One region of the Pseudomonas sp. GG8 genome, then DNA from elsewhere that is predicted to be linked to it. Evidence: predicted binding sites of a transcription regulator. Region 1 holds the regulator's gene; the other holds the start of a gene.
What was found. Region 1 encodes FliA, which starts transcription of late flagellar genes. Its sites were predicted from a motif close to CTAAAGTTTNNNNNNNNNNNGCCGNTAA; they were not measured.

Region 1 (8,988 bases):
AAGCGCTACTGGAAGTTGCGCCCGATGACACAGCCACCTGCGGCGCCGGAGTCGGAGTGCTGTAGCCAGTGAAACGACGGTTGCTGCGCGAAATAGTGTGAATTTTTTCGCACAGCAGCTGTTTGACCTTTTCGGGGTTGCGCGAGATGTCTTCGAAGTTTTTGGGCAAGAAATCGACCGCACCCGCATCCAGCGCATCCAGCGTAACCCGGGCGCCTTCATGGGTCAGCGAGGAGAACATCAAGACCGGTGTCGGAATGCGCTGCATGATGTGACGCACTGCTGTGATGCCATCCATCATTGGCATCTCGTAATCCATGGTAATCACATCGGGTTTCAGCGCCAGCGCTTGCTCGATGGCTTCTTTGCCGTTAGTCGCCGTGCCGACTATCTGGATATTCGGGTCCGCAGAAAGAATTTCCGAGACGCGGCGGCGGAAGAAACCTGAATCATCCACCACCAGGACCTTGACTGCCATAAACACTCCGTTAGGTGCTGCGGGCACCAAAAGCGGCCCGCAGCCCCAGAATCAAATACGCCGTGCAGCGTAACGCTTGAGCATGCTTGGTACATCGAGAATCAAGGCAATTCGACCGTCACCGGTAATGGTGGCGCCTGACATACCCGGTGTTCCCTGCAGCATTTTGCCCAGCGGCTTGATGACGACTTCCTCCTGACCCACCAACTGATCGACGACAAAACCGATACGCTGGGTGCCGACCGACAGGATCACCACATGACCTTCGTGCTGCTCCTCGTGAGCGGCCTTGGCCACCAGCCAACGCTTGAGATAGAACAGAGGCAAAGCCTTGTCGCGCACGATGACCACTTCCTGGCCGTCGACAACGTTGGTCCGCGACAGGTCGAGGTGGAAAATCTCGTTTACGTTGACCAGCGGGAAGGCAAAAGCCTGATTGCCAAGCATCACCATCAGGGTCGGCATGATCGCCAGGGTCAACGGCACCTTGATGACGATCTTCGAACCCTGGCCCTTGGTCGAGTAAATATTGATCGAGCCATTGAGTTGGGCAATTTTGGTTTTCACCACGTCCATGCCCACGCCGCGCCCAGATACGTCGGAAATCTCGGTTTTGGTCGAGAAGCCCGGCGCGAAGATCAGGTTGTAGCAATCGGTTTCGCTCAAGCGATCCGCAGCGTCCTTGTCCATCACCCCGCGTTTCACGGCGATGGCACGTAACACGTTGGCGTCCATGCCCTTGCCGTCATCGGAAATCGACAACAGGATATGGTCACCCTCCTGCTCAGCCGCCAGAATTACCCGACCGCATCGGGCTTTCCCGGATGCTTCGCGTTCTTCCGGGGTTTCGATGCCGTGGTCGACAGCGTTGCGCACCAAGTGGACCAGCGGGTCGGCCAAGGCCTCGACCAGGTTCTTGTCCAGGTCGGTTTCTTCGCCGACCAGCTCCAGATTGATCTCTTTCTTCAGCTGGCGTGCAAGGTCGCGAACCAGTCGTGGGAAGCGGCCAAAGACTTTCTTGATCGGCTGCATGCGGGTTTTCATCACCGCGGTCTGCAGATCAGCCGTGACCACGTCAAGGTTCGACACCGCCTTGGACATGGCTTCGTCGCCACTGTTGAGACCCAGACGAACCAGGCGGTTCCGCACCAACACCAACTCGCCGACCATGTTCATGATTTCGTCGAGGCGTGCGGTGTCGACCCGCACCGTGGTTTCAGCTTCAGACGCCGCGTGCTTCTCCGGTACGGGCGCTTTGGCCGGAGCCGGGGCTGCAGCAACAGCCTTGGCCGGCGCAGGCGCCTTCACCACTGCGGCTTTAGCTACGACAGGTGCAGGGGCAACAGCTGCCACAACGGCTTCAGGCTCAAACTTGCCTTTGCCATGCAGCTCATCAAGCAACGCTTCGAATTCGTGATCGGAGATTTGATCGCCGCCCGCAGCACTGACAGGCGCCTTGGCGACGGCCACTGGAGCCAGTACCCCAGACTCCAGAGCATCGGCTACGAACGAGCCTTTTCCGTGCAACTGATCGAGCAGTGCTTCGAACTCGTCGTCGGTGATCTCATTGCTCGCTGACGCGGTCGCCACAGGCGCAGCCTGAACAGGCACGGCATCGGCGGCGAACTGGCCTTTCCCGTGCAACTGATCGAGCAGCGATTCAAATTCAGCATCACTGATCTCGTCGCTGGCATTGGGGTCAATAGCAGGCATCGCAACTACTGCTGCGGGGGCCGCAGCTGAAGCGGCCGCTTGCGCCTTGACGGCGTTGAGCGAATCGAGCAACTGCTCGAATTCGTTATCGGTGATGTCGCCTGCGGCCTCAGCAGGTGGCTCTTCGACGCTGGCGGGCGCTGCCGCAGCGATCTCATCGGCAGACGCTGGCGCTGCCAAACGTGCTAATGCAGCCAGCAATTCGGGCGTGGCCGGGGTCACGGTAGTGCGCTCACGCACTTCAGTGAACATACCGTTGACCGCATCCAATGCTTCAAGGACCACGTCCATCAACTCCGAGTCGACGCGACGCTCACCCTTGCGCAGGATGTCGAAGACGTTCTCGGCGATGTGGCAGCACTCCACCAGCTCATGGAGCTGGAGGAAGCCGGCGCCCCCTTTTACAGTGTGAAAACCGCGAAAAATTGCATTAAGCAAGTCCGCATCATCAGGTCGGCTTTCCAGCTCGACCAGCTGCTCGGACAATAGCTCGAGAATCTCGCCGGCCTCTACCAGAAAATCCTGAAGGATTTCTTCATCGGCGCCGAAGCTCATTGGGGTGCTCCCTAAAATTAACCATCAACCGACCTAGAAGCCCAGGCTGGATAGCAGATCGTCAACATCATCCTGTCCGGACACAACGTCATCACGCTTATCGGCATGAATCTGCGGACCTTCACCCTGAGACAGATGTTTTTCTTGTTCTTTTTCTACGCGTATCGATTGATGGTCATGTTCGATCCCGGCAAAACGATCGACCTGACTGGCCATCAGTACCAGTTTGAGCAGGTTGCTTTCGACTTCCGTGACCAACTGGGTCACGCGCTTGATGACCTGACCGGTAAGGTCCTGATAATCCTGAGCCAGCAAAATATCGTTGAGGTGGCCCGACACTTCCCGGGTTTCCTTTTCGCTGCGCGTCAAAAAACCATCGACACGCCGAGCCAGCTCACGAAATTCTTCGGCGCCGATTTCGCGACGCATGAAGCGTCCCCAATCGACACTCAAAGCAGCAGCCTCAGTGCCAAGCCCACCCACCAGCGGTGTACTGAGCTCCACCAGATCCATCGTGCGGTTGGCCGCTGCCTCGGTCAGCCTGACCACATAGGACAGCCGCTCGGTAGCATCATTGATCTGCGAGACTTCCTCGGCTTGCGGCGTGTTCGGGTCAATCTGAAAATTGACGATGGCACTGTGCAGTTCGCGAGTAAGTTTGCCGACTTCCTGATACAGGCCGCTGTCGCGGGCCTTATTAAGCTCATTGATCAGTTGCGCAGCGTCGCCGAACCGGCCCTTTTCAAGGCTATCGACCAACTCGTGTGCGTGTTTTTTCAGGGTCGACTCAAAGTCGCCCGATGACGAATCTGTGTGCTCCATAGAGCCCTCGCGGCAAACATCAGCTATTGACGCGCTCGAAGATCTTTTCGATCTTTTCTTTCAGCACTTGAGCCGTGAAGGGCTTGACCACGTAACCGTTCACACCGGCCTGAGCAGCTTCGATGATCTGATCACGCTTGGCTTCAGCCGTTACCATCAACACCGGTAGATGCTTGAGGCGTTCATCTGCACGCACATGGCGTAACAGATCGATGCCGGACATGCCAGGCATGTTCCAGTCAGTCACCAAAAAATCGAAGCTCCCGCTTTGCAGCATCGGCAGCGCGGTAACCCCGTCATCCGCCTCAGCCGTATTGGTAAACCCCAAGTCACGCAACAGGTTTTTTATGATCCGCCGCATCGTTGAGAAGTCATCAACGATGAGGATTTTCATGTTCTTGTTCAATTCGACCTCCAAGCAGTCTTTAACGCATTCAGCACCTGAATACGCTGTTCAATCAAAAACCGGCGCAGCACACAACGGCTGCACGAAAACGACGACGAGCTTGGTAAATCAACAGGTCGGGAAACGGGCACAGCAGGTCTTACAGGACCCTGACTGACCGGCTCCTGCCTAGTCCTATTTTCTTCGCACGCAACGCTTTGCACAGCCAGCCTGCAGATAGCGCGAAACCACCAAGGGCCACGCACTGCCTGTCAACGCGCTCGCCATTCCCCCAAACGCCCTCGCAAACGAGCTGCGCACTGGCTGTGTAACTGGCTGACCCGCGACTCGCTGACCCCCAATACCTCACCAATTTCCTTAAGGTTCAGCTCCTCGTCGTAGTACAGCGCCAATACCAGTCGCTCGCGCTCTGGCAAATTGGCTATCGCATCTGCTAACGCAGCCTGGAAGCGTTCATCTTCCAGATCGCGCGACGGCTCAAGGTGAGCGCTTGCGCCATCCTCGTGCAGCCCTTCATGTTCGCCGTCCTGCAACAGATCGTCGAAACTGAATAGCCGACTGCCCAAGGTGTCATTCAAAATCCCGTAATAATCATCGAGACTCAATTGGAGTTCGGCCGCAACCTCGTGATCTTTAGCGTCACGACCGGTTTTAGCTTCAATTGCCCGAATTGCGTCACTGACCATGCGTGTATTGCGATGCACAGAACGCGGGGCCCAATCACCCTTGCGCACCTCATCGAGCATGGCGCCACGAATACGAATCCCGGCATAGGTCTCGAAACTCGCACCCTTGGTGGCGTCGTATTTAGTCGAGACTTCCAACAAACCAATCATGCCAGCCTGGATCAGGTCTTCGACCTGCACACTGGCTGGCAACCGCGCCAGCAGGTGATAAGCAATGCGTTTAACCAGCGGCGCATAACGCTCGATCAGCTCGTACTGGGAGTCTTTTGACACCTTGCTGTACATGCGATAGCCGCTGGCTGTCATAGCACCGGTCCTGCACTCGCTGGATGTACGAGCCGCTCAACGAAAAATTCCAGATGCCCGCGCGGGTTGGCCGGCAACGGCCAAGTGTCAACTTTCTGTGCGATAGCTTTGAACGCCAGGGAGCACTTGGAACGCGGGAACGCTTCATATACGGCGCGCTGCTTCTGCACGGCTTTACGTACGCATTCGTCATAAGGCACGGCGCCGACGTATTGTAGGGCGACATCCAGGAAGCGGTCAGTGACCTTGGTCAACTTGGCGAACAGATTGCGGCCTTCCTGAGGGCTTTGTGCCATGTTGGCAAGCACCCGGAAGCGGTTCATCCCGTAATCGCGGTTGAGCAGTTTGATCAGCGCGTAAGCATCGGTGATCGAGGTCGGCTCATCACACACCACCAGCAATACTTCCTGGGCCGCGCGCACGAAGCTGACGACCGATTCACCGATGCCCGCAGCCGTGTCGATCACCAGTACATCGAGGTTATCGCCGATGTCGCTGAAGGCCTGGATCAGACCGGCATGTTGTGCTGCCGTCAGGTGAACCATGCTTTGGGTGCCGGACGCAGCCGGCACGATACGAATCCCGCCCGGCCCCTGAAGCAGCACATCGCGAAGCTCGCAGCGTCCTTCGATAACGTCGGCGAGGGTGCGTTTGGGGGTCAAGCCGAGTAACACATCGACATTAGCCAGACCCAGGTCGGCATCCAGCAGCATGACGCGCCGACCGAGCTCAGCCAGAGCCAGTGATAAGTTCACTGACACGTTGGTCTTGCCGACGCCACCTTTGCCACCGGTCACCGCGATAACCTGTACGGGATGCATGCTGCCCATGTTATTTCTTTACCTTGTGTTGCTTAGACCGAGGCCACATTACTGACTGCGAGTTCGTTGAGAGAACAAAGCAAGGCAGACCATGATGTAGGTACATTCCAGTGTCTTGCTTTACCCAACCCTTTTGTTCGGGCTGTGATAAAGATCCGCGAACATATCCGCCATAGCTTCCTCGCTCGGCTCTTCCTGCATTTGCACACTGACCGCTCGACTCACCAATTGGTGCCGGCGCGGCAAGTGCAAATCATCCGGTATCCGTGGCCCATCCGTCAGATAGGCCACCGGTAATTCATGACTGATTGCCAGGCTTAACACTTCACCCAAGCTGGCGGTTTCATCCAGTTTGGTGAGAATGCAGCCGGCTAGACCGCAACGTTTGTAGCTGTGGTATGCCGCGGTCAGAACCTGTTTCTGGCTGGTTGTTGCCAGCACCAGATAATTACGCGCCTTGATACCACGACCGGCGAGGCTTTCCAGTTGCAGGCGCAGTGCTGGATCGCTCGCCTGCAGGCCGGCGGTGTCGATCAAGACCACGCGCTTGCGTACCAACGGCTCCAACGCCTGACCAAGCGACTGGCCCGGGTCGATATGAGTGACCGGCACATTGAGAATACGGCCCAGGGTTTTCAGCTGTTCCTGGGCGCCAATCCGATAGCTATCCATGCTCACCAGTGCAATATTTTGTGGACCATATTTCAAGACATACCGTGCTGCCAGTTTCGCCAGCGTCGTGGTCTTGCCCATCCCTGCCGGACCGACCATGGCGATCACGCCGCCCTCCTCCAGAGGTTCGACGTCGGGCGTCACGATCATCCGCGCCAAGTGGGCCAGTAACATGCGCCACGCCTGACGGGGTTCTTCAATATCGGTGATCATCGCCAACAGGTCCCGCGACAACGGACCCGACAGACCAATGCGTTGCAGGCGACGCCACAGGTTGGCTTGCTGCGGACGGCTGCCTTGCAGTTGATTCCAGGCCAACGAACCGAGTTGCACTTCGAGCAGTTCGCGCAGACCGTTCAACTCAAAACGCATGGACTCATAAGCATGCTGCCCAGCGACGGGCTCAACGGCAGTGGCCGGAGCGGCTGGACGCGGCGGCTCGCTGAAGGTCGGCTCAATGTGCGAGTCGCCAGCGGTCAACGGCAGGCCGGAATAAAGCTGGCGATTGATCGATGAATCGCTATCGCCACGGGTGCCGAGTTCAGCCTGAGCAGAGACGATGCGAGATTGGGTTTTGCGCAGTTCGTCTTCGAGTTCAATGTTCGGCACACGCGGTGCCAGCGCGGAAAGTTTGTAATCCAGGGCAGCAGTCAGCTCTACACCACCGGCAATCCGCCGGTTGCCAATGATGGCGGCATCAGCGCCCAATTCATCACGGACCAATTTCATGGCTTGACGCATGTCGGCGGCGAAAAAACGCTTAACTTGCATGACTCACTACCTCAGCCGTTGGGCCCGACAGTCGCGACGATTGTGACTTGCTTATTGTCAGGAATTTCCTGATACGCCAGAACATGCATGTTCGGTACAGCCAACCGTCCAAATCGTGACAGCATGGCGCGAACCGGGCCTGCGACTAACAAAATCACTGGCTGCCCCTGCATTTCCTGGCGCTGAGCAGCATCAATCAACGAACGCTGGAGCTTTTCAGCCATGCTCGGCTCGAGAAGAACGCCCTCTTCCTGACCCTGACCAGCCTTCTGAAGACTATTTAGCAATATTTGTTCCAATCTTGGCTCAAGGGTAATGACAGGCAGCTCCGGCTCAGCCCCTACAATGCTTTGGACGATAGCGCGACACAGTCCGACGCGCACCGCTGCGACCAGCGCGGCAGTATCTTGACTCCGAGGTGCAGCGTTAGCGATGGCTTCGGCAATGCTGCGGATATCCCTGACAGGGACGTGTTCAGCCAGCAACGCCTGCAACACCTTGAGCAATGCCGAGAGCGAAAGAACACCTGGTACCAGCTCTTCGGCCAGTTTGGGCGAGCTTTTGGCCAATAACTGCATCAATTGCTGCACTTCTTCATGGCCAATCAGCTCATGAGAATGCTTGTACAGAATCTGATTGAGGTGAGTCGCCACCACTGTGCTGGCATCCACCACGGTGTAACCGAGCGATTGCGCCTGACTGCGCAGGCTGACTTCGATCCACACTGCCTCCAGACCGAACGCTGGGTCCTTGGCGGTGATCCCGTTGAGCGTACCAAAGACCTGACCCGGATTGATCGCCAGTTCGCGATCAGGGTAAATCTCGGCCTCAGCCAGGGTGACGCCCATCAGTGTCAGACGATAGGCGCTGGGCGCCAGATCAAGGTTGTCGCGGATATGCACGGTCGGCATCAAAAAGCCCAACTCTTGGGAAAGCTTTTTACGCACGCCCTTGATCCGTGCCAGGAGCTGACCGCCTTGATTGCGATCCACCAACGGAATCAAGCGGTAGCCTACTTCCAGGCCGATCATGTCGATGGCTGTGACATCATCCCAACCCAGTTCTTTCGAGTCCTGAGCTCGCGTTGGCGAAGGCAAGAGATCCTGCTGGCGCTGGACCTCTTGCAACGCATTGACCTTGACCATGCTCTGCTTTTTCCAAAGCAGATAAGCAACTCCAGCGGCCACCAGCCCCAGACTGATAAAGGACAAGTGGGGCATGCCCGGCACTAACCCCATGACTATCATCAAGCCCGCGGCCACCGCCAGCGCCTTGGGCGAGGCGAACATCTGCCGATTGATCTGTTTGCCCATCTCTTCCGAGCCGGACGCACGGGTCACCATGATTGCCGCGGCGGTGGACAGCAGCAGTGATGGCAATTGCGCCACCAAACCGTCACCAATGGTCAACAGCGCGTAAACCTTGCCGGCATCGGCAAAGGACATGTTGTGCTGGAAAATACCGACAGCCACGCCGCCAATCAGGTTGATGAACAAAATCAGCAGCCCGGCAATCGCATCGCCGCGCACGAATTTACTGGCGCCGTCCATCGAACCGTAGAACTCGGCTTCCTGGGCGACTTCCAGTCGACGATGTTTTGCCTGGGGCTGATCGATCAGGCCTGCGTTGAGGTCTGCGTCGATAGCCATCTGCTTGCCGGGCATCGCGTCGAGGGTAAAGCGGGCACTTACTTCGGAAATCCGCCCGGCACCCTTGGTCACAACAACAAAGTTGATGATCATCAAAATCGCGAAAACT
Region 2 (8,988 bases), 450 kb from region 1:
GGACTTCAGCCATTCCAGCAAAAAAATCCAGGCCAGCCTGAAGGCTGCGCAAGGTGAATTGGGCACTTGGCACGACCATCTGCAATGGCTGACACGGGCCGAGCAAGAACACGATCTGGCACAGTGTGTGGTGGGTTGGCACTTGGGGATCGTGCGCGCCGAACGCAAAGCCGATGCGGCGCTGGAGCGTTTGGGTAAGGTATGTTTTGGTCGTTAGGTCGAATTCAGGCCGCAGTTTGGCGTAAATGTACCCTGCGCATTGGCACCGCGCTGGTTAAGATCCATGCAGCGTTTTTCTTCCGTTTACAGGCATGAGGTCTGCATGAGTTTTTCTGGCTTGGTTGACGCCGTACGTGATAATCCCTTGTCCGTGGTCATTCCCTCTGAATGGTCGCAAGGTCGCGCCTGTTTTGGCGGGTTGATGGCCGCGTTGCAGTTTGAGGCAATGCGCGCAAAGGTCCCGGCGGATCGGCCGATTCGCTCGTTGGCGATTACATTTGTCGGTCCTGCCGAGTCGGGTGTGCCAATCAGCTTCGACGTGGAAGTGTTGCGTGAAGGCAAGGCGGTCAGCCAAGTGCTGGGGCGTGCCTCTCAAAATGGTCAGGTCATGACCCTGGTTCAAGGCAGCTTCGGCGCGCCCCGTGAATCGACGATTGCAGTCCAGTCTTTGCCCGCACCCACCCTGAAACCGATGGAAGACTGTCAGGAGTTGCCCTTTATTAAGGGGGTAACGCCTGAGTACCTGCGCTTCATGGTCATGCGCTGGGGCCTGGGTGGTTTGCCTTTCAGCAATACACCGTCGATGGAAATCGGCGGGTATGTGCGTATGCGCGGTGAGGTCAAAGAGGAGCGCCTGACTGAAGCGCATCTATTGGCGTTGGTCGACACATGGCCGCCTGCGTTACTGCCGCATTTAAGCAAGCCTGCGCCCGGAAGCTCACTGACCTGGACCATCGAGTTCGTCCAGCCGCTGCCAGTGGTTAGCACGCTGGAGTGGTGTGTGTACCGGGCAGTGATCGAGCATGCCCGCGATGGCTACGGGCATACCGCTTCTGCATTGTGGTCGCCTCAGGGTGAGTTGATCGCGATCAGCCGGCAGACGGTCACTGTGTTTGGCTAGGTTTGTTTTAACCGCTGACATCAATGACGGTGGCGATGACGTTCTTTCCAGGCTCGCCACCAGCCGCCGCTGAGTACGAAGCGTGGAAAAGTCACGAACTGCTCGACCAGCAAACGCTGGAGCGCATCGTTGCGATCAGTGAACGGCTCTGGCGATTGCGCTTCAAGTGAATGGCCGTGGCGCTGAAAACCCAGCGCCGCGATCAGACCGATCACTCCGATGGCAATCGATGAGAAGCTTAGGCCGAGCAGCCCGTCAACGATCAGTAGCGCCGCAACAATGAACAGCGGCACGGCGATCAAATGCAACGCCAGATTGGTCGGGTGCCGATGGTTATCGGCATAACCGCGCCATTGCCACGTGCGGAGATTGGGAAGTCGCTTGCCCATGCTGCAGTCCTCTTCGAAACACTGTTCAGATGGTCGAAGAATAGGCTGCGCCCCGGTTGTTAGCGAATCAAACCTGACTATGAGGCTCATAGCGTGGGCGTGGGCTCTAAAGCTTGAGCTGGCCGATGGCGCGGTTCAGCTCGCCTGCCAGGGTGGCCAACTCGCCGCTGGTTGTGGCTGAGTCGACGGTCTGTTGCACGGTTTGTTCGGTCACATCGCGAATGCTTACCACCGCCCGGTTCATTTCTTCTGCCACTTGGCTTTGCTGCTGGGCTGCCACGGCGATCTGGGTATTGCTTTCGCGCATTTGTGCAACCGCGCCGGTGATAGCTTCTAGCGCTTCCCCGGCTTCCTTCGCCTGTTGCACGCAGTCATCAGCCTTGAACGAGCTTTCTTGCATAAAGTCCACCGCGTCACGGGTGCCAGCCTGTAAGGCGGAGACCATGCTGGTGATTTCATCCGTCGAGGTCTGCACCCGTTTGGCGAGGTTACGGACTTCGTCGGCGACTACCGCAAATCCACGGCCCATCTCGCCGGCACGCGCGGCTTCGATGGCTGCGTTGAGGGCCAGCAGGTTGGTTTGTTCGGCGATGCTGTGGATGACGTTAACCACACCGTTGATTTTCTGACTGTCCTGAGCCAGTTGCTGGATCATCTCTGCGGTCTGCTGCACCCCGTTGGAGAGCCCGGCGATTGACAGCTGTACACGATTGACCACTTCTCTACCGCTGCCAGCCAGTGTATCGGCGGCCTGCGACTGGTCCCGGGTAGCATTGGCGTGTTGAGAGATATGAAACACTGTGGCGGTCATTTCGTTGATCGCTGTTGCAACCTGGTCAGTCTCGCTCTGCTGACCGAGCATGCCGTGGCGTACCTCGCTCATGCCTGCCGCCAGACGTCCCGCACCTATGTCAAGCCGTGCCGCAGTCTGGGCAACGGTATTGACCACGCGTTGGTAGCCGGCTTGCATGGCATTGAATGCCTTGGCCATCTGGCCCACTTCATCTTCGCCGATCAGGGGCACGCGAGCAGACAGATCGCCGCTTTTTTCTACGTGCAGCATCACGTCCTTGAGGGTGTTGAGGTGGCTGAGCAGAAAGCGGATCAGCAACTGCGAGGCCCCCAGCATGGCCAGTGTCAGGATGAACACAGCGATGGCGTACTGGGCGAAGCGATCTGCCAGCACTTGCATCAGGCTTGGTGCGAAGGCCAGCACCGCGAGCTTCTGACCATCGGGTCGCGTGACCACCTGAGCACCGATCAGTGGATCGTCGCCTATCAGCGGCTGATGGCTTAACTCGACCCAGCCGTTGGCATTGCTCAACTCAGGCAATGGTTGCCCTTTCACGCTGGGGGCTTGACCCTGGGTATAGACCAGCAGATTGGCGCCGGAGGGCAGTGCTTGAGTGCCAGGCCAGGCACTGAGCAGGTGAGCCTGGGCCTGGGCTGAACCTTGCGCATCCTCCACCCGGGCTTGTTGCTCAAGCTGCAAGGCGTACTGCACCAACATCAGCGTGGTGATAAAAGCGACCGCGTTCACGGCCCAGAACTTGTACTTCAAAGAAATGTTGCTAAGCCAGGCGCCCATGAGAGGTCTTCTTTTTGATTCGCGGAAATGAATGTAGGCAAGGTGCCAGCATTGTGCCGCCAATCTTTAGACGAACATTTGATATGGGTCAAGCAAATACTAGGGCCCAGGAGGCCCGGGGCTATCGGTCAGCTTCGACGCTGTCCGGTTCTATCCATGTAGGCAAGGCAAAAAAGGTGCGGGCGCACGCGGTGGTATGGGCGGAAAGGTCTTCCAGGCTTTCGCCCCGATGCAACGCAACTTCACGCAGTACTTCAGGCAAGTAGGCGGGTTCGTTGCGTCCACTTTTCGGTTTGGGTCGCAGGCTGCGCGGGAGCAGGTAAGGGGCATCGCTTTCCAGCATCAACCGGCCACGGGGGATTTCCCGGACCAATGGGTGCAGATGAGTGCCGCGTCGTTCATCGCAAATCCAGCCGGTGATGCCTATGTGCAGGTCCAGGTCCAAATAGCTGAACAGTGCACGTTGCTCACCCGTGAAGCAGTGCACCACGGCAGCAGGCAGGCGGTCGCGATAATCGCGGAGGATCTCCAGCAGGCGCTGGTTGGCATCGCGTTCATGCAGGAATACCGGCAATTGCAGTTCTACGGCCAGGGCCAGATGTTCTTCGAGGACTTTTTCCTGCTGTGGACGCGGCGAGAAATCGCGGTTGAAATCCAGCCCGCATTCGCCGACGGCCCGTACTCGATCTTCTTTGAGCAACTCACGCAACTGGCGCTCGGTATCGGAGGTCCAATCGCTGGCTGCATGGGGATGAATCCCCGCCGTGGAGAACAACCGTTGCGCCGTTTCGTCCAATTGTTGACAGAGCTCAAGGGCCTGTTCGCTGCTCTCGACACTGGTCCCGGTCAACACCAGTTGGCATACGCCGGATTGGTAGGCGCGATCGAGTACGGCCTGCTGTTTATTGGCAAAGCTTGAGTTAGTCAGATTGACGCCGATGTCGATGAGTTGCATGGTACTACCTCAGGCCTAAGGCTGATGAGAATATCAGAGCTTTGCCGATATAAAAAAATCCAGTTAATACAGCTGGTTATAAAAAAATATTGAAGTGTTTTCACCACTGCGGTTCGCCGTCACTCCGCAGATATCACAGGCTTTGGACTTTTTGCGGCTTCTTTTTTGGCACGCATTCCCCTGGAGAACGGATGACGCGACCCTCATTGTTGATCGTGCTTTGTTTGTTGGCGTTGCTGCCATTTCCTGCGGCTGCGCGACTTGCCGGGCCGCCTGTGGTGGTGCACAAAAGCCAGGTACGCGATCTGGCGGCTATTCGTAGCAGTAAAGTGCTGCGGGTGCTGGTCAATCAGAGTCGTAACAGCTCCGGTGAAGTCCAGGGCGAGGCGATTGGGGGCGAATATCACCGGTTGCACGCCTTCGAGCAATACCTCAATGGCCATTCGCGTGACGGGCAACAACTCACGCTGCAAATCATCCCCAAATCCAAGGATCAATTGCTCGCGGCATTGCAACGCGGTGAAGGCGATCTGGTCGCGCCGGGAGAGCTGCTCAATACCAGCGCTGCACGGAATATCGATGCCAGTGACCCGATTGTCAGTCATGTGCCGCTGATCGTGGTCGGTATCAAGGGTGAGCGCGGTTTCAAGCACGTCGAGCAGCTGTCCGGACACACGCTGACACTGCCCACCGGCAGCGCGGCCGACGAGGCGGTCCATCAGCTCAACCAGAAGCTGGCATTGCGCAAACTGCCGCCGGTCAAGATCGAATGGGTTGATCCCAGCCTCGCCGTTGAAGATGTCCTGGAAATGGTCCAGGCCGGAATCTTTCACCTGACGGTTGTCGAACAGCCGATTGCCGAGCGCTGGGCCAAGGTCCTGCCCAAGCTGCGAGTGGATCGGACGTTGGTCTTGAGCACCCGTGGTGACATGAACTGGTACGTGCGCCGCGACGCATCAATGTTGCGTGCAAGTATTGACCGCTTTCTCAAGACCTACCGTGTTCCGGCGGATCAGGATGCGGCGTTTAAGCGGGCCTACCAACGTCTGTATCAGGTGCACAATCCTTTGGCTCGCGACGACCGTCAGCGGTTGGAAAAACTGCGGCCGATCCTGCAGCGCACGGCAGATGAGCAGGGCATGGATTGGCTGAACCTGGCCGCCCTGGCCTTCAAGGAGTCAGCGCTGGACCCCGCAGTGAAAGGGGGTAGCGGCGCAACGGGGTTGCTGCAAATCACCCCGTCGGCCGCGCAGCGAGTGGGCGTCGACAATATTCAAAGCCTGGACAGTAATGTCCAGGCCGGTGCCAAGTACCTGACCATGATCCGGCGCAAATTTTTTTCCAGCTCCCGCGTCAACGAACGTGAGCGTATGGCGTTCGTCCTGGCGGCTTACAACCTAGGGCCGGAGAGAGTGCAGAGCATGCGTACCGAGGCGCGGCGACGTGGGCTGAATCCGAATCAGTGGTTTTTTCAGGTCGAGCGAGTCGCCCTGGAGCAGGCGGGAGTGGGCGTCGTCAGCTATGTTAACAGCGTCAACAAGTATTACCTGGCGTTCGATCGAGAGCGGGAGGCTTTGGAGGCGCAGCCGCAGAAGGGCGAGACGAGAACGTTTACGTCACATAAATGATCTATGTTGTCGATGTTTATGCCGCTATTTTTAGGGTTTTAACATTTGCTGTTTTGATTATTATAGTGGCCAACACACTTCTCCTACAAAGGAATGAACGCGATGAGCACACTGATTAAAACCGTTTTCGCGACCCGTGCCGGTTACGGCTTGACTGTCCTGCGTATTTTTGTGGGCATCATTTTCATCGGCCACGGTGGACAGAAACTCTTCGGTCTGTTTGGCGGTTATGGCTTGGCGGGTACCGCGCAATACATGGAAAGCATTGGTCTGGCGCCAGGTTATCTGATGGCGATGCTGTCCGGCGGTTCCGAATTTTTCGGTGGTCTGGCGCTGGTCATTGGCCTGCTGGCGCGACCCGCTGCGGCTTTGTTGACGGTGCTGCTCGTGGTCGCGATTTTCTCGGTGCACATCGGTAATGGTTTGTTTATGGCCAACAATGGTTATGAGTTCGCTCTGGCACTGCTAGGAGGGGCGGTCGCCGTGTTGATCGAAGGTGCTGGCAAGTTGTCGGTGGACAAGGCCATCGCTGATTGAGCGATCACCGTGACGAACAAGGCTCGCAATGTGCGAGCCTTGTTTTTTTTGCGACCTATGCCGTCTTGACAGTTCACAGGCAGCTTCTCTAGGATGCTGCTCATGCGCCGATTTAAACAGCTACTTGCGGGGCGCCAGGTGAGGTTGAACCCTTACCGACTGAAGTCTTCACAGGCTTCGAAATACCGCTAAAGCGCTGGTTCGGTGTTGCCTCTCACCGCTGCCCAGCGGGATTTTTGAGGCTGAGATAAAACACGATGAGCTGTCCGCGTCCCCTGATACGACTGTCCCCCTTTACGTCCCCCCTGACTCGCCGCAATCCAAGGATTCTGCTGGGAGGTTCGCATCAGCCGACGCTGCTGCGTTATCTCGAAGGCTGGCCAAAACGCAACGGTAAGCCAGCGGCCTTTCTCATCGAGTTCATCGACCATTGTGAATCCCTGTCGCGCTTTGCCAACGACCGGTTTGACCTTGCGGTGGTCCAGTCGCCGAGTGCCGACGAGGCTGAAGACTTCATTAAACATCTGATCCGTGTTGCCCGGCAGGGGCTGATTACTCGCGGTTGAATGTTAGACGCTGCTGTTTGTCTTTTGACTTGAGGCATTCAAGTGATCAGAAGTATTCGATAGCAACAATGTAACTGATCTGCTCACCGACGGGCGTTTGAACTCGAACTTCGGTATCCAGCGCTCTACCAATCAGGGCGCGAGCCAGCGGTGAGTCGATACTGATCAGGTTTTGCTTCAGGTCCAATTCGTCGGGCCCCACAATTCGGTAACGGGCTTCTATGCCCTCTTCGTCTTCGACAGTGACCCATGCGCCAAAATAGACTTTGTTCTGATCGCTGGGGTGTTCGCTGACCACCTTCAAGCTTTCGAGACGCTTGGTCAAAAAACGTACCCGGCTATCGATCTCGCGCAGCATCTTTTTGCCGTAGGTGTATTCGGCATTTTCTGAACGATCACCTTGAGCCGCTGCTTCACTCACGGACTGCGTGACCTGAGGGCGGCGTACGTGCCAGAGTTCGTGCAGTTCGGCGCGCATCCGCGCTTCACCTTCGGGGGTGATCAGCGCGGTGCCAGCGGAGCGAGGAGGGCGGTAACGGCTCATGGTCTGTCGCCTGGCGATTAGGATGCGCCAAGTTTATCAGCCATCACGCAGCACCGTCAGTGGGCTGACATTCAAGGCTCTGCGGGTGCCGAACACTCCGGCGCCGCCGACCAGTAGGGCGCCGATGATGGGTAATAGCAGCAGCCAGACGTGGGGGTGCCATTGAAGGTCGAAAGCATAGCGGTACAGCGCAAAGCTCACCAGTTCGCAACCCAATGCAGCCAGCCCACCGCTGGCTGCGCCTAACAGGCCAAACTCGATGCGTCGCGCCTTGACCAGCAGTGCTCGCTCGGCACCGAGTGCGCGCAGCAGGGCGCCTTGGCGGATGCGTTCGTCGAGGGTTGCTTGCAGGCCGGAGAACAAAACCGCAAGCCCCGCCGCCAGCACGAACAGCAGCACGTACTCCACTGCGATCGTCACCTGAGCGAGAATGCTCCGAAGTTGCTCCAGCAGCGCTTCGACTTGAAGGATGGTCACCGCCGGGAAGGCGCGAGACAGCTCGACGATCTGTTGATCGTTCCCGGGTGCCAGGTAGAAGCTGGTCAGGTACGTGGTCGGCAAATCCTTGAGCGTACCGGGTTGGAAGATCATGAAGAAGTTGGGCTGGAAGTTGTCCCAATTCACTTCGCGCAGACTGGTGACCTCAGCTTCTCGGGTAGCCCCGCCGATGATGAAACTCATGCGGTCACCGAGTTTGAGCTTCAGGCTTGCTGCCAGTTTCGACTCTACAGACACCCCGGGAACTTGCTCGGCGGTGGTCGTTGCGCTGCTGTTCGTATTCGGCCACCAGTTTCCTGCGCTCAGGCGATTGCCCTGCGGCAGTTCGGCGGCCCACGTCAGACTGAGGTCTCGTTCAGTCGCGTTTTCGCCACGCGAGTCCTTGCTCACGATGTTGCGGACGGGCTCGCCATTAATGCTGATCAAACGTCCAGGCACGACGGGATAAAGCGGCGCAGCATGGGTGGAGAGGCTAGCCATCCGTTCGGTGAAGGTGTCTTTGTCAGCCGGGAGGATATTGAGCGCAAAATAATTCGGTGCATCTTTGGGTAGCTGATTCTGCCAGGTGTCGAGCAGTTCTCCGCGCAGCAGGGCGATCAGTCCCATGGACAACAGAATCAGTCCGAATGCCAGCGATTGCCCGGCGGCGGCCAAAGGATGGCGCAGCAGTTGGCCCAGACCCAGTCGCCACGGTAGCGACGCACCTGCCAGCAGACGGCGCAGGCTTTGCAGCGCGAGCAGCAGCAAGCCACCCAAAACGACAGCGGCAATGATCCCTCCGCCAAGCAGGGCAAAGGTCAACACCAGGTCGAGACTCAAGCGCCACATGATCAGGCCGAGCGCTAGCAGCGCGGTACCGTAGACCAGCCACGAACTGGGAGGAATGGGTAGCATGTCGCGGCGCAGTACACGCAGGGGTGGCACGCGACCCAGCGCGGCCAGGGGTGGCAACGCAAAGCCGGCGAGGGCGACGAGGCCGGTACCGATGCCCGCGATGGCCGGTAGCAGGCCTCCGGGCGGGACGGCGGCAGGCAGCAAATCGTGCAGCAGGGCGAACAGACCCAATTGTGCGAGCCAGCCCAGCAGCGCGCCGGTGACGCTGGCCAGCAGCCCAAGCATTGCGAGTTGCAGGCTGAATAAAACCAGTGCTTCTCTGCGTGACA

Region 2: a site for FliA is predicted at 3,140-3,167, ahead of ACVBEG_RS09500 (methyl-accepting chemotaxis protein). Genes of this name have one in related genera too.

The regions. Positions count from the first base shown of each region.
Region 1 covers NZ_JBRIIP010000001.1:1,503,108-1,512,095, reverse strand. Annotated here, with positions in the region: gene ACVBEG_RS07405 (protein-glutamate methylesterase/protein-glutamine glutaminase) at 1-478, opposite strand, end outside; gene ACVBEG_RS07400 (chemotaxis protein CheA) at 530-2,746, opposite strand; gene ACVBEG_RS07395 (protein phosphatase CheZ) at 2,780-3,568, opposite strand; gene ACVBEG_RS07390 (chemotaxis response regulator CheY) at 3,588-3,962, opposite strand; gene fliA (RNA polymerase sigma factor FliA) at 4,226-4,966, opposite strand; gene fleN (flagellar synthesis regulator FleN) at 4,963-5,796, opposite strand; gene flhF (flagellar biosynthesis protein FlhF) at 5,908-7,230, opposite strand; gene flhA (flagellar biosynthesis protein FlhA) at 7,242-8,988, opposite strand, start outside.
Region 2 covers NZ_JBRIIP010000001.1:1,948,161-1,957,148, forward strand. Annotated here, with positions in the region: gene ACVBEG_RS09485 (CHAD domain-containing protein) at 1-217, shown strand, start outside; gene ACVBEG_RS09490 (acyl-CoA thioesterase) at 323-1,120, shown strand; gene ACVBEG_RS09495 (Mpo1-like protein) at 1,141-1,509, opposite strand; gene ACVBEG_RS09500 (methyl-accepting chemotaxis protein) at 1,616-3,097, opposite strand; gene ACVBEG_RS09505 (TatD family hydrolase) at 3,219-4,052, opposite strand; gene ACVBEG_RS09510 (MltF family protein) at 4,244-5,680, shown strand; gene ACVBEG_RS09515 (DoxX family protein) at 5,783-6,217, shown strand; gene ACVBEG_RS09520 (class I SAM-dependent methyltransferase) at 6,475-6,783, shown strand; gene greB (transcription elongation factor GreB) at 6,830-7,327, opposite strand; gene ACVBEG_RS09530 (ABC transporter permease) at 7,364-8,988, opposite strand, start outside.